2 regions of the Serratia entomophila genome follow, and region 2 is predicted to be linked to the other one. Evidence: predicted binding sites of a transcription regulator. Region 2 holds the regulator's gene; the other holds the start of a gene.
What was found. Region 2 encodes ArgR, which controls arginine synthesis, uptake and breakdown. Its sites were predicted from a motif close to ANTGAATAAAAATACANT; they were not measured.

Region 1: the regulator ArgR is predicted to act here: its motif matches at 5,021-5,038, upstream of argC (N-acetyl-gamma-glutamyl-phosphate reductase).

The regions. Positions count from the first base shown of each region.
Region 1 covers NZ_CP082787.1:4,973,145-4,979,482, forward strand. The annotation lists gene metF (methylenetetrahydrofolate reductase) at 1-828, shown strand, start outside; gene ppc (phosphoenolpyruvate carboxylase) at 927-3,563, opposite strand; gene argE (acetylornithine deacetylase) at 3,823-4,968, opposite strand; gene argC (N-acetyl-gamma-glutamyl-phosphate reductase) at 5,184-6,188, shown strand; gene argB (acetylglutamate kinase) at 6,209-6,338, shown strand, end outside.
Region 2 covers NZ_CP082787.1:381,211-387,548, reverse strand. The annotation lists gene KHA73_RS01790 (DNA-binding protein) at 1-156, opposite strand, end outside; gene KHA73_RS01785 (helix-turn-helix domain-containing protein) at 316-582, shown strand; gene mdh (malate dehydrogenase) at 649-1,587, opposite strand; gene argR (transcriptional regulator ArgR) at 2,054-2,524, shown strand; gene yhcN (peroxide/acid stress response protein YhcN) at 2,931-3,194, shown strand; gene yhcN (peroxide/acid stress response protein YhcN) at 3,314-3,577, shown strand; gene mpl (UDP-N-acetylmuramate:L-alanyl-gamma-D-glutamyl-meso-diaminopimelate ligase) at 3,785-5,164, opposite strand; gene fbp (class 1 fructose-bisphosphatase) at 5,335-6,338, shown strand, end outside.

The DNA.
Region 1 (6,338 bases), 400 kb from region 2:
AACGTATCATTCGAGTTCTTCCCGCCGCGCACCAGCGAGATGGAAGACACTCTGTGGCAGTCGATCGATCGTCTGAGCAGCCTCAAACCCAAGTTCGTTTCTGTGACCTACGGCGCCAACTCCGGCGAACGCGATCGCACCCACAGCATCATCAAGGGGATCAAGGATCGCACCGGCCTGGACGCCGCACCGCACCTGACCTGCATCGACGCCACGCCGGCTCAGCTGCGCGATATCGCCACCGACTACTGGAACAGCGGTATCCGCCATATCGTGGCGCTGCGCGGCGACCTGCCGCCGGACGGCGGCAAGCCGGAAATGTACGCCACCGATCTGGTGGCGCTGCTGAAAGACGTCGGTGATTTCGATATTTCCGTCGCCGCCTACCCGGAAGTGCACCCGGAGGCGAAAAGCGCCCAGGCTGACCTGATCAACCTGAAGCGTAAAATCGACGCCGGCGCCAACCGCGCCATCACCCAGTTCTTCTTCGATGTGGAAAGCTACCTGCGTTTCCGCGACCGCTGCGTGACCGCCGGCATCGACGTGGAGATAGTGCCGGGCATTCTGCCGGTATCGAACTTCAAACAGCTGCAGCGCTTCGCCACTATGACCAACGTGCGGGTGCCGAGCTGGATGACCAGCATGTTCGAAGGCCTGGACGACGATGCGGAGACCCGCAAGATGGTCGGCGCCAACATCGCCATGGATATGGTGAAGATCCTCAGCCGTGAAGGGGTGAAAGACTTCCACTTCTACACGCTGAACCGCGCCGAAATGAGCTATGCGATTTGCCACACCCTGGGTGTGCGGCCGGCGGCGATTGCCTGATAGGACTGACGAATAGACGACGAGGGCGCTGTGTTACCACAGCGCCCTTTTTGTTTGAAAAGCAACGGCCCCGGTGAACGGGAGCCGTATTGCGCGGCCTAGCCGGTGTTGCGCATCCCGGCGGCGACGCCGGCGATGGTGACCATCAGCGCCTGCTCGACGCGGGCGTCCGGGTGTTCCTGCTGGCGTGAGCGGTGCAACAGCTCCGCCTGCAGCACGTTCAGCGGGTCGGTGTAGACGTTGCGCAGTGCGATGGATTCGGCGATCCACGGCAGATCTTCCATCAGGTGCGCGTCGTTGGCGATGGTCAGCACCACCTTGATGTCGCTTTCCAGCTGATCGCGCAGCTGCTGGCCCAATGGCCACAGCGATTGGTCGACCAGGCGCTGATCGTAGTATTCCGCCAGCCACAGGTCGGCTTTGGCGAACACCATTTCCAGCATGGCGATGCGGGTGGAGAAGAATGGCCAGTCGCGGCACATCGCCTCCAGTTCCGGCTGCTTGCCGGCTTTTACCGCTTCCTGCAGGCCTGCGCCGGCACCGAGCCAGGCCGGCAGCATCAGGCGGTTCTGGGTCCAGGCGAAGATCCAGGGAATGGCGCGCAGGCTTTCTACGCCGCCGTTCGGTTTGCGCTTGGCCGGGCGCGAGCCCAGAGGCAGTTTACCCAGCTCCAGTTCCGGCGTGGCGGCGCGGAAGTAAGGCACGAAGTCCGGGTTCTCACGCACGTAGCCGCGATACATCTGGCAGGAGGTGTCCGACAGTTCGTCCATCAGCGTGCGCCACTCTTTCTTCGGTTCCGGCGGCGGCAGCAGGTTGGCTTCCAGGATGGCGCCGGTATACAGCGCCAGGCTGCTGATGGTGACCTCCGGCAGGCCGAACTTGAAGCGGATCATCTCGCCCTGTTCGGTGACGCGCAGGCCGCCTTTCAGGCTGCCCGGCGGCTGCGACAGCAGCGCCGCATGTGCAGGCGCGCCGCCGCGGCCGATGGAGCCGCCGCGGCCGTGGAACAGCGTCAGCGCCACGCCGGCTTTCTCGCAGGTTTTGATCAGCGCGTCCTGTGCGCGGTACTGCGCCCAGGATGCCGCCATCACGCCGGCGTCTTTCGCCGAGTCGGAATAGCCGATCATCACCATTTGTTTGCCCTGAATGAAACCGCGGTACCAGTCGATGCTCAGCAATTGGGTCATCACATCGTCGGCGTTGTTCAGGTCGTCGAGGGTTTCGAACAGCGGGGCGACCGGCAGCGCGAACGGGCAACCGGCCTCTTTCAACAGCAGATGCACCGCCAGCACGTCGGAAGGCGTACGCGCCATCGAGATCACGTAGGCGGCGATCGAGCCCTGCGGCGCTTCGGCGATCACCCGGCAGGTTTCCAGCACTTCCTGGGTGTCGGCGCTCGGTTCCCATTTCAGCGGCACCAGCGGGCGTTTGGAGTTCAGTTCGCGGATCAGGAACGCCTGTTTATCGGCTTCCGACCAGCTTTCGTAATCGCCCAGCCCCAGATAGCGGGTGAGCTCGGCGATGGCTTCGGTATGGCGGGTGCTTTCCTGGCGCACGTCGATGCGCACCAGCGGCACGCCGAAGCAGCGTACGCGGCGCAGGGTATCCAGCAGCTGACCGTTGGCGATGATGCTCATGCCGCAGGCCTGCAGCGACTGATAGCAGGCGAACAGCGGTTCCCACAGCTGCTCGTTGTTCACCAGCAGGTCGTGCGGTTTCAATACGCGCTCGCCCTTCAGGCGGCCTTCCAGATAGGCCTGCGTGTTGATCAACTGGCTGCGCAGCTGCTTCATGATTTCGCGGTACGGTTCCTGCACGTCGTCGCCGCCGGCAAGGGCGCGCAGCTCCGGCGTGCATTCGGTCATCGACAGTTCAGACACCAGCACCTGGATATCGCGGGTGAACAGATCGCAGGCCTTCCAGCGGCTGAGCAACAGCACGTGGCGGGTGATCTCGGCGGTCACGTTCGGGTTGCCGTCGCGGTCGCCGCCCATCCAGGAGGTGAAGCGCACCGGCACGGCTTCCACCGGCAGGCTGTAGTCGATGGAGTTTTCCAACTGCTCGTTGAATTCACGCAGGAAGGCCGGCACGCCTTCCCACAGGCTGTTTTCCACCACCGCGAAGCCCCACTTGGCTTCGTCGACAGGCGAAGGGCGGTGCTTGCGGATTTCGTCGGTGTGCCAGGATTGGGCCACCAGCTGACGCAGACGGCGCATGATTTTGTTGCGTTCGTAGTCGGCCAGGTCGTTATGGTCGAGCTGGCTCAGGCAGGTGTTGACCTCCACCAGCTTGTGGATCAGGGTGCGGCGGGTGATTTCGGTCGGGTGCGCGGTCAGCACCAGCTCGATGGAAAGCTGGGACACGGCGTTTTGCAGCTCTTTGGTGCTGAGTTTCTTGTCTTTCAGCCGGGTAAACAGCTGCGCCAGCGCTTCCGGGTTGCTGGCGGCTTCGCCATTGGGGGAGATGCTGTGGTACTGCTCGGCGACGTTGGTCAGGTTAAGGAACTGGCTAAAGGCGCGCGCCACCGGCAGCAGCTCGTCGTTGGACAGGTTCTGCAGGGTGGTGAGCAGTTCCTGGCGGTGCGCTTCGTTGCCGGCGCGTGAAGATTTGGAAAGCTTACGGATAGTTTCAACGCGGTCGAGAATATGCTCACCCAGCGCTTCTTTGATGGTATCGCCGAGCAATTTGCCGAGCATACTGACATTACTTCGCATTGCCGAATATTGTTCGTTCATATAACCCCTGACCCAGTTCTGTATGATTTTTATCTTGTAAGTAAATTTCACGCGTCAGGCGCAGACCGCCTGTTTCATTACGCCGTTTTCCTGTCCAATCGTCAATTGACACTATTTTTAGCAAAAAAACATCAAAATCGGCGCATTCTCTGAAATTTAATTACTGCGCGCCGGTTATCAGTCTGGCTTATTTCAGCCTTTTTATACTTATTCAGAGGTAGGGGGAATCATACGATGATTCCCCTGATTACTGTAAGGGTTACTGCTGGCAAAAATGATCGACCAGTTGCCCCAGCAGTTTGCGGGTCGGCTCGATAAACGCCGTATCTATGTATTCGTCCGGCTGATGCGCCTGGTTGATTGAACCCGGGCCCAGCACCAGCGTCGGGCACACCTGTTGAACAAACGGCGCCTCGGTGCAGTAGTTGACTACCTGGGTGCGGGTGCCCAACAGTTCCTCAATCACCGCCACCATACGGTGATCGGTCGGGCACTCGTAGCCCGGCACCGAAGCGTGCAGCTCCTCGATGGTCAGACGGCCCGGCCAACGCTGGCTTACCGGCTCCAGCGCCTGGTGCACCAGCTCGTTGATGTTGTCGAGCGTCATGCCGGGCAGCGGGCGGATATCCAGGTGCAGCTCACAGCAGGCGCAGATGCGGTTGGCCGCGTCGCCGCCGTTGATATGGCCGAAGTTCATGGTCGGGTAAGGCACGGCGAACGCCGGGTTGTTGTAGCGTTCCTGCAGCGTTTTGCGCAGCTCAATCAATTGGCCGATGGATTCATGCATCAGATCGATGGCGTTGACGCCGCGTGCCGGATCGCTGGAGTGGCCGGACTGGCCGACGATGCGAATGGCGTTGGCGATATGGCCCTTGTGGGCGCGCACCGGCTGCAGCGAGGTTGGCTCGCCGATGATGGCGAAGTCTGGGCGAATGGCGGTAGAGGCGGCGAAATAACGCGCGCCGGCCATCGTCGTTTCTTCATCTGCGGTTGCCAGAATGTACAGCGGCTTGGTCAGCTTGCCGGCGTCGATGTCGCGCACCGCGTCCAGAATAAAGGCGAAGAAGCCTTTCATGTCGGCGGTGCCCAGACCGTACAGCTTGTTGTCGTGTTCGGTCAGGGTAAAGGGATCGCGCGTCCAGCGGCCGTCGTCGTAGGGCACGGTATCGGTGTGGCCCGCCAACAGCAGGCCGCCGCTGCCTTCGCCAATGCTGGCCAGCAGGTTGAATTTGTTGCGGGTGTCCGGCACCGGCTGAACGTCGACGCGAAAGCCCAGATCGGCAAACCAGCCCGCCAGCAAGTTGATTAATGCTTCATTACTCTGATCGAGGGCGCCGTCGGTGGCGCTGATCGACGGAGTGGCGATCAACGCCCGGTACAGCTCAATAAATGGAGGTAATTTCATCTTCACTGTTGACAGCCTTTGGTTAGGGTAGTATCAATATTCATGCATTTATTTTGAATAAAAATACAGTAAGCTGGAGCGTAAGGGAACCCGATACCCGGATGTTTATAAAAACATCAACGCTCGACCTGGTGGGTGAACGGCGAAACAACGCTGGCGAGCCCTGTTACCTGAGTCGAATACGACTATACGCAGTCAAGAAGGTGAACGGCCACATGTTGAATACGCTGATTGTTGGTGCCAGCGGTTACGCCGGAGCGGAGCTCACGGCCTACCTTAATCGCCACCCACACATGAACATAACCGCTTTAGCGGTTTCAGCGCAAAGTGCAGATGCAGGAAAATTGCTTTCCGATCTGCATCCCCAGTTGAAAGGCATCGTCGATCTGCCGCTGCAGCCGCTGGTGGACGTTGCCGAAGCGGCCAAAGGCATCGACGTGGTATTTCTCGCTACCGCCCATGAAGTCAGCCACGACATCGCGCCGGCGTTCCTGGCGGCGGGCTGTGTGGTGTTCGACCTCTCCGGCGCCTTTCGCGTGCAGGACGCCGGTTTCTACAGCCAGTATTACGGCTTCGAACACCAGCATGGCGATCTGCTGGCGCAGGCGGTGTACGGCCTGGCGGAATGGCAGAGTGAGCAGATCAAACAGGCGCAGCTGATCGCCGTACCGGGCTGCTACCCGACGGCGGCGCAGCTGGCGCTGAGGCCGCTGATTGAAAAACAGCTGCTGAACCTCGATCAGTGGCCGGTGATCAACGCCACCAGCGGCGTCAGCGGCGCCGGGCGCAAGGCCAGCGTCACCACCAGCTTCTGTGAGGTGAGCCTGCAGCCGTACGGCATCTTCAACCACCGTCACCACCCGGAAATTGTGGCGCATCTGGGCGTGCCGGTCATCTTTACGCCACATTTGGGTAACTTCCCGCGTGGTATTCTCGAAACCATTACCTGCCGCCTGAAGGCCGGCGTGACCGCGCAAGACGTGGCCGCCGCCTATCACGCCGCTTATGACGACAAACCGCTGGTGCGCCTGTACGACCAGGGGGTACCGGCGCTGAAAGCGGTGGTGGGTTTGCCGTTCTGCGACATCGGTTTTGCGGTGCAGGGCGAGCATCTGATCGCTGTAGCGGCGGAAGACAACCTGCTGAAAGGCGCGGCCGCGCAGGCGGTGCAATGCCTGAATATTCGTTTCGGGTTCCCGGAAACCCAGTCACTACTTTAAACCAGCGTGAGTAAACAGCGATGAACCCGTTAATTATCAAGTTAGGTGGCGTGTTATTAGACAGTGAAGAAGCGCTGGAGCGCCTGTTTACCGCGCTGGTCAGCTACCGTCAGCAGCATCAGCGCCCGCTGATCATCGTGCACGGCGGCG
Region 2 (6,338 bases):
GCTGTTGATATGATACTCCAACGCTTTTCCCTGCACGCCTTTACGTCTGCGGCTGATCCAGCCTTCGCGCCGAGCCATGAGATTTATTCCCTGTGGTGAGGAAGGTAATCCTGCGATGCCTGTAAGTTCCTTGGCGGCGAACCACTCGTTTTTCATAGCCATAATCTCTGGGCAATGTCATTTTATGGAAACCATTTGGAAATTTAGTGTTATCCTAATTTCCGTATAAGCGTTTCATGTTGTTCAAACGATTAATCTTGACCTGTTAGTTATACCACTAACAGAACTTTCGCTAATCAAAAAAGGAATGTAAACATGAATTCAAGGAATCAGGATTGGCACCCGGCGGATATCATCGCGGCATTACGCAAGAAGGGAACGACGCTGGCGGCGGTATCGCGCCGCGCCGGATTGAGTTCTTCGACGTTGGCCAATGCACTGTCGCGCCCCTGGCCGAAAGGTGAGTGGCTGATCGCCGATGCGCTGGGCATTCACCCCTCGGAGATCTGGCCGAGCCGCTATTATGATCCGCACAGCGATCGCCTGTTGGATCGCAAGGCGCGCATCAAACCAAAACCCTGAGCGCAAGCCAAAAAAAACCGCCGGAACTCAGTCCGGCGGCGTCTGTGAGCACAAGGCCTGCGGTTATCAGTTATTGATAAACTTTTCGCCCAGTTCGATATCTTTGTGCAGCACGTCCAGCATCTCATTCAGCGCTTTCTGTTCGAACGCGCTCAGGGTGCCGATGTCTTTGCGTTCTTCAACGCCGTTTTTGCCCAGCAGCAGCGGCTGTGCGAAGAAGCGCGCGTACTTGCCGTCGCCTTCAACGTAGGCGCATTCCACCACGCCCTTCTCGCCTTGCAGCGCACGCACCAGCGACAGGCCGAAACGCGCAGCCGCCTGGCCCATGGACAGGGTCGCTGACCCGCCGCCGGCTTTGGCTTCCACCACTTCGGTGCCCGCGTTCTGAATGCGTTTGGTCAGATCCGCCACTTCCTGATCGGTGAAGCTCACGCCAGGGATTTGCGACAGCAGAGGCAGGATGGTCACGCCGGAGTGGCCGCCGATAACCGGCACGTTCAGCGCTTCCGGCTGCTTGCCTTTCAGCTCGGCCACGAAGGTATTGGAGCGGATAATATCCAGCGAGGTCACGCCGAACAGTTTGTTCTTATCGTAAACGCCGGCTTTTTTCAGCACTTCCGCCGCGATGGCAACGGTGGTGTTGACCGGGTTGGTGATAATGCCGATACAGGCTTTCGGGCAGGTTTTCGCCACTTGTTCGATCAGGTTACGCACGATGCCGGCGTTGACGTTGAACAGGTCGGAACGGTCCATGCCCGGCTTGCGCGCAACGCCGGCGGAAATCAGCACCACGTCCGCACCGTGCAGAGCAGGAGTAGCGTCTTCGCCACTGAAGCCTTTGATTTTAACTGCGGTTGGGATGTGGCTTAAGTCGACGGCAACGCCGGGAGTAACGGGGGCAATGTCGTAGAGAGAGAGTTCAGAACCTGAAGGAAGCTGGGTTTTGAGTAGAAGGGCGAGGGCCTGGCCAATACCGCCAGCAGCACCGAGAACTGCAACTTTCATCCTATACTCCTTTATTATCTTAAATATATAAAGCGCCGTGAATATGTTGGTTACGGACCTTAATTTATTACACCTTTAAAAACAATCTCTTAACGTTCTGTCTGAGAGCCGGGGCAATAAAACGGCCGAAGTCGCGCCCATTTTAGATTAAATCGCTTACGCATGAAGGGCATAGCGCACACTAATCAAAAATAATGCGCGGTTATTCACGAGCAAGTTAACCGGCGGTTACATTACACCCTTACGCAACATCAGAACAACATCATTTTAATAACATTTTCTTTACTCCTGCGGACCGTCAATTCAGTCGCCGAAAGGGCATATTCATGAGGGGTGGATTTTGTTAAAATGCCGCCCTTTCCTCGCCGCCCGGGCATGATTATTTTCTTTGGGTCGGCTTATATTGCATAAAAATTCATTTATATGCATAATCAACACTTCCATTGTCAACATTCCACGGTGCAAAATGCGAAATCCCGCAAAGCAGGAAGATCTGATCAAGGCGTTTAAGGCGTTATTGAAAGAAGAAAAATTCAGTTCTCAAGGCGAGATCGTTTTGGCGCTGCAAGATGAAGGCTTCGAAAACATTAACCAGTCCAAAGTATCGCGCATGCTGACCAAGTTCGGTGCGGTGCGTACGCGCAATGCCAAAATGGAAATGGTGTATTGCCTTCCCGCCGAACTCGGTGTGCCAACCACCACCAGCCCGCTGAAGAACCTGGTGCTGGACGTCGACCACAATGACGCCGTGGTGGTGATCCACACCAGCCCCGGCGCAGCACAGTTGATTGCCCGGCTGTTGGATTCACTGGGGAAATCCGAAGGCATTCTCGGCACCATTGCCGGTGACGACACCATTTTCGTCACGCCGGCCAGCAGCTTTACCGCCCGCCAGCTGTATGAAGCCATCCTGGCGCTGTTCGAGCAGGAACTGTGAAACACAGCGCTAACAAAATGCGGCCCGCAGTCGCGTTTTGTTAGCGCTTCTTTAGCGCAGCCTTGACCCTTCCCGTCCGCCCCTACCACGTTTACCACTGCTTTTTCGTCCATCCGCAACACATTCCCATGACATTTTGCTGTAGCCAGTGATACCGACTGTGATCTTCAGCACTTTTAGTCAAAGTCACTTACCCCTTTGAAATTACATAAATTTAACATGGAAAGATCGTTTTTTAGACGATTTTTATTCCATTCGGTTATTAAAAATAAGGATCATCAGGTTAAAGTTTCACTAGAAACTGTTAGCGAACTATTAATTTTTCGCGTTACTAGATGTATACTCATTTCCGTGACGTAAATCACAGTTCACTGGAACTGATAAAAGAATACGATGAGGTGATATGATGAAAATTAAAGCTACCGTTGTAACCATGAGCCTTCTATCCATGCTTTCTTTCGGCGCATTCGCAGCACAATCTGTTGATGCATCTCAGGCGCAAAAACTGCAGCCTGCCGGCGTGATCACCGTGAGTGGCGTTGCCGCCGCACCTTCAGATATCCGTCAGGCGCTGTCTGATAAAGCCGACGCCAAAGGGGCGACCGCTTACCGCGTGATTGAAGCTCGCAACGATGGCAACTTCCACGCCACCGCTGAAATCTACAAATAAGTACCCGGCATTACCCGGAAACGGGCAATAAATCTCTGGAATCAGCATCAACGATAACGGTCTTCAAGAATAAAAACCGCTGCCAAGCCCTTCCAGGCCGTTATCGCAAGGAAAACATCATGAACATGAAAACTGCCATCGCCGCACTCAGCCTGCTGTCAGCCGTCTCTTTCGGCGCTTCAGCCGCTCAACTGGTCACTAACGATCAGGCCAGCAATCTGCAATCCATCGGCACCATCACCGTGAGCGGCATCGACGGCGCGCCTTCCGATATCCGCAAGGCGCTGTCCGACAAAGCGGACCAACAGGGCGCCAAAGCCTACCGCGTGATCGAAGCGCGTAACGAAGGCGGCTACCACGCCACCGCCGAAATTTACAAATAACAACGCTGGGGAGCGCGTTTGCCGAGCTGATTACCCTCGTCACTGCCACTGCCGAGTTCTGACGCAAACGCCGCCTCTCCGGCGACCCCATCGTCGTCCTATCCGACGAAACCCCGTTGCCCTCGCTCGCGAGGGCTTTTTTATGGGCGTAAAAAAGGGCCGCTCGCCGGCGGCCCTGATAGGGAGATCAGACTAACCCGCAGGCGGTCAGTAAGTGGCCTTCGGCTCCTGCTTCTTTGCCAGGGCTTCCAGCAAGCGATCGTGAATGCCGCCAAAGCCGCCGTTGCTCATCACCAGAATATGATCGCCCGGCTGCGCGGTTTTCACGATCATCTCCACCAGCGTATCGAGATCGGCGCTCCAGTGCGCCGGCTGGACGCAGGCCTCCGCCACCTCCGCCACCTGCCAGGGAATATGGTGCGGCTGGAACAGGAACACTTCGTCGGCGCGGCCGAGCGAAGGAGCCAGATCGTTCTTGCTGATGCCCATTTTCATGGTGTTGGAACGCGGTTCAAGCACCGCCAGAATGCGCGCCGTGCCGCCAACCTTGCCGCGCAGCGCGGCCAGGGTAGCCAGGATCGCCGTTGGGTGGTGGGCGAAATCGTCATACACCGTGACGCCATTGGCTTCGCCGCGCAGTTCCAGGCGGCGGCGGGCATTGATGAAATCGCCCAGCGCGCGGCAGGCGTCGGCCGGCTGCACGCCCACATGCCGGGTCGCGGCGATCGCCATCAGGCCGTTATGCATGTTGTGTTCGCCTACCAGCGACCATTGCACTTCCCCAACCTGTTCGCCATTGAGGAATACCGCATAGCGGCTGGCGTCCTGGGTCAGCTTTTGCGCGCGCCACGTGCCCTCTTCCCCCACCAGCTCCTGCTCGCTCCAACACCCCATCGCCATCACCTGCTTCAGGTGGTTGTCGTTATCCGGCAGAATGATCTTGCCTTTGCCCGGCACCAGACGCACCAGGTGGTGGAACTGTTTCTGGATCGCTTTCAGATCGTCGAAGATATCGGCATGATCGAACTCCAGGTTGTTCATGATCAGCGTGCGCGGGCTGTAGTGCACAAACTTGGAGCGCTTGTCGAAGAACGCGCAGTCATATTCATCGGCTTCGATCACGAAGAACGGGCTGCCGCCAAGCCGGGCGGAAACATCGAAGTTGCCCGGCACGCCGCCGATGACAAAGCCCGGCTGGTAACCGCAGGCTTCCAGGATCCAGGTGGCCATGCCGGCGGTAGTGGTTTTGCCGTGGGTGCCGGCAACCGCCAATACCCAACGATCGCGCAGCACATAATCGTGCAGCCACTGCGGGCCGGAAACGTAGGGAATGCCGCGCTCCAGCACCGCCTCTACGCACGGGTTGCCGCGCGTCATGGCGTTGCCGATGATCACCAGATCCGGCGCGGGATCCAACTGGGCCGGATCATAGCCCTGAATAAGATCGATCCCCTGGTTCTCCAACAGCGTGCTCATCGGCGGATAGACGTTAGCGTCTGAACCGGTGACGTCGTGCCCCAGTGAACGAGCCAGCACCGCCAGCCCGCCCATAAAGGTGCCGCAGATCCCAAGAATATGTATGCGCATTAGGTTTCTCATCTGAGTGCTTCGATTTAGCGCCTATTCTAACGCTCAGAATCCTCCAGAAGAAATGGATTTGCCTATGAATAGCGCGCATCTTTGGGCTACACTGCTCGCGAAAACGTTGGCGGTATGTTAACAAGCCGCTATCCATCCGTAGATTCAGGGATTGTGTCATGAAAACGTTAGGCGAATTTATCGTCGAGAAACAGCACGACTTCTCTCACGCCACCGGCGAGCTGACCGCATTACTTTCCGCAATTAAACTGGGCGCCAAAATCATCCACCGCGATATCAACAAGGCCGGCCTGGTTGATATTCTGGGGACCAGCGGCGTATCCAACGTGCAGGGTGAAGTTCAGATGAAACTGGACCTGTACGCAAACGAAAAGCTGAAAGCGGCGTTGAAAGCGCGCGGTGAAGTCGCGGGTATCGCTTCTGAAGAAGAAGATGAAATCGTGATATTCGACGGCGAGCGGGCTGAAAATGCCAAGTATGTGGTTCTGATGGATCCGTTGGACGGTTCGTCCAACATCGATGTTAACGTCTCGGTCGGTACTATTTTCTCGATCTACCGTCGCATCACTCCGGTCGGCACTCCGGTAACCGAAGAAGATTTCCTGCAGCCGGGCAGCGCCCAGGTTGCGGCGGGCTACGTGGTTTACGGTTCATCCACCATGCTGGTGTACACCACCGGTTATGGCGTGCATGCCTTCACCTACGATCCTTCTCTGGGCGTGTTCTGCCTCTCCCATGAGAAAGTCCGTTTCCCTGAAACCGGCAACATGTATTCCATCAACGAAGGCAACTACATCAAGTTCCCGCGCGGCGTGAAGAAATACATCAAATATTGCCAGGAGCAGGATGAGGCGACCCAACGCCCTTATACTTCGCGCTACATCGGTTCTTTGGTCGCCGACTTCCACCGCAACCTGCTGAAGGGCGGCATCTACATTTACCCAAGCACCGCCAGCCACCCGCAAGGCAAGCTGCGCCTGCTGTATGAGTGCAACCCGATGGCCTTCCTGGCCGAGCAGGCCGGCGGTAAAGCCAGCGACGGCAAAAACCGTATTCTGGATATCACCCCGGTGAAACTGCACCAGCGCGCGCCATTCTTCGTCGGCACCAAGTCGATGGTTGAAGACGCCGAGCGCTTTATCGCCGAAAACCCGGACGAATA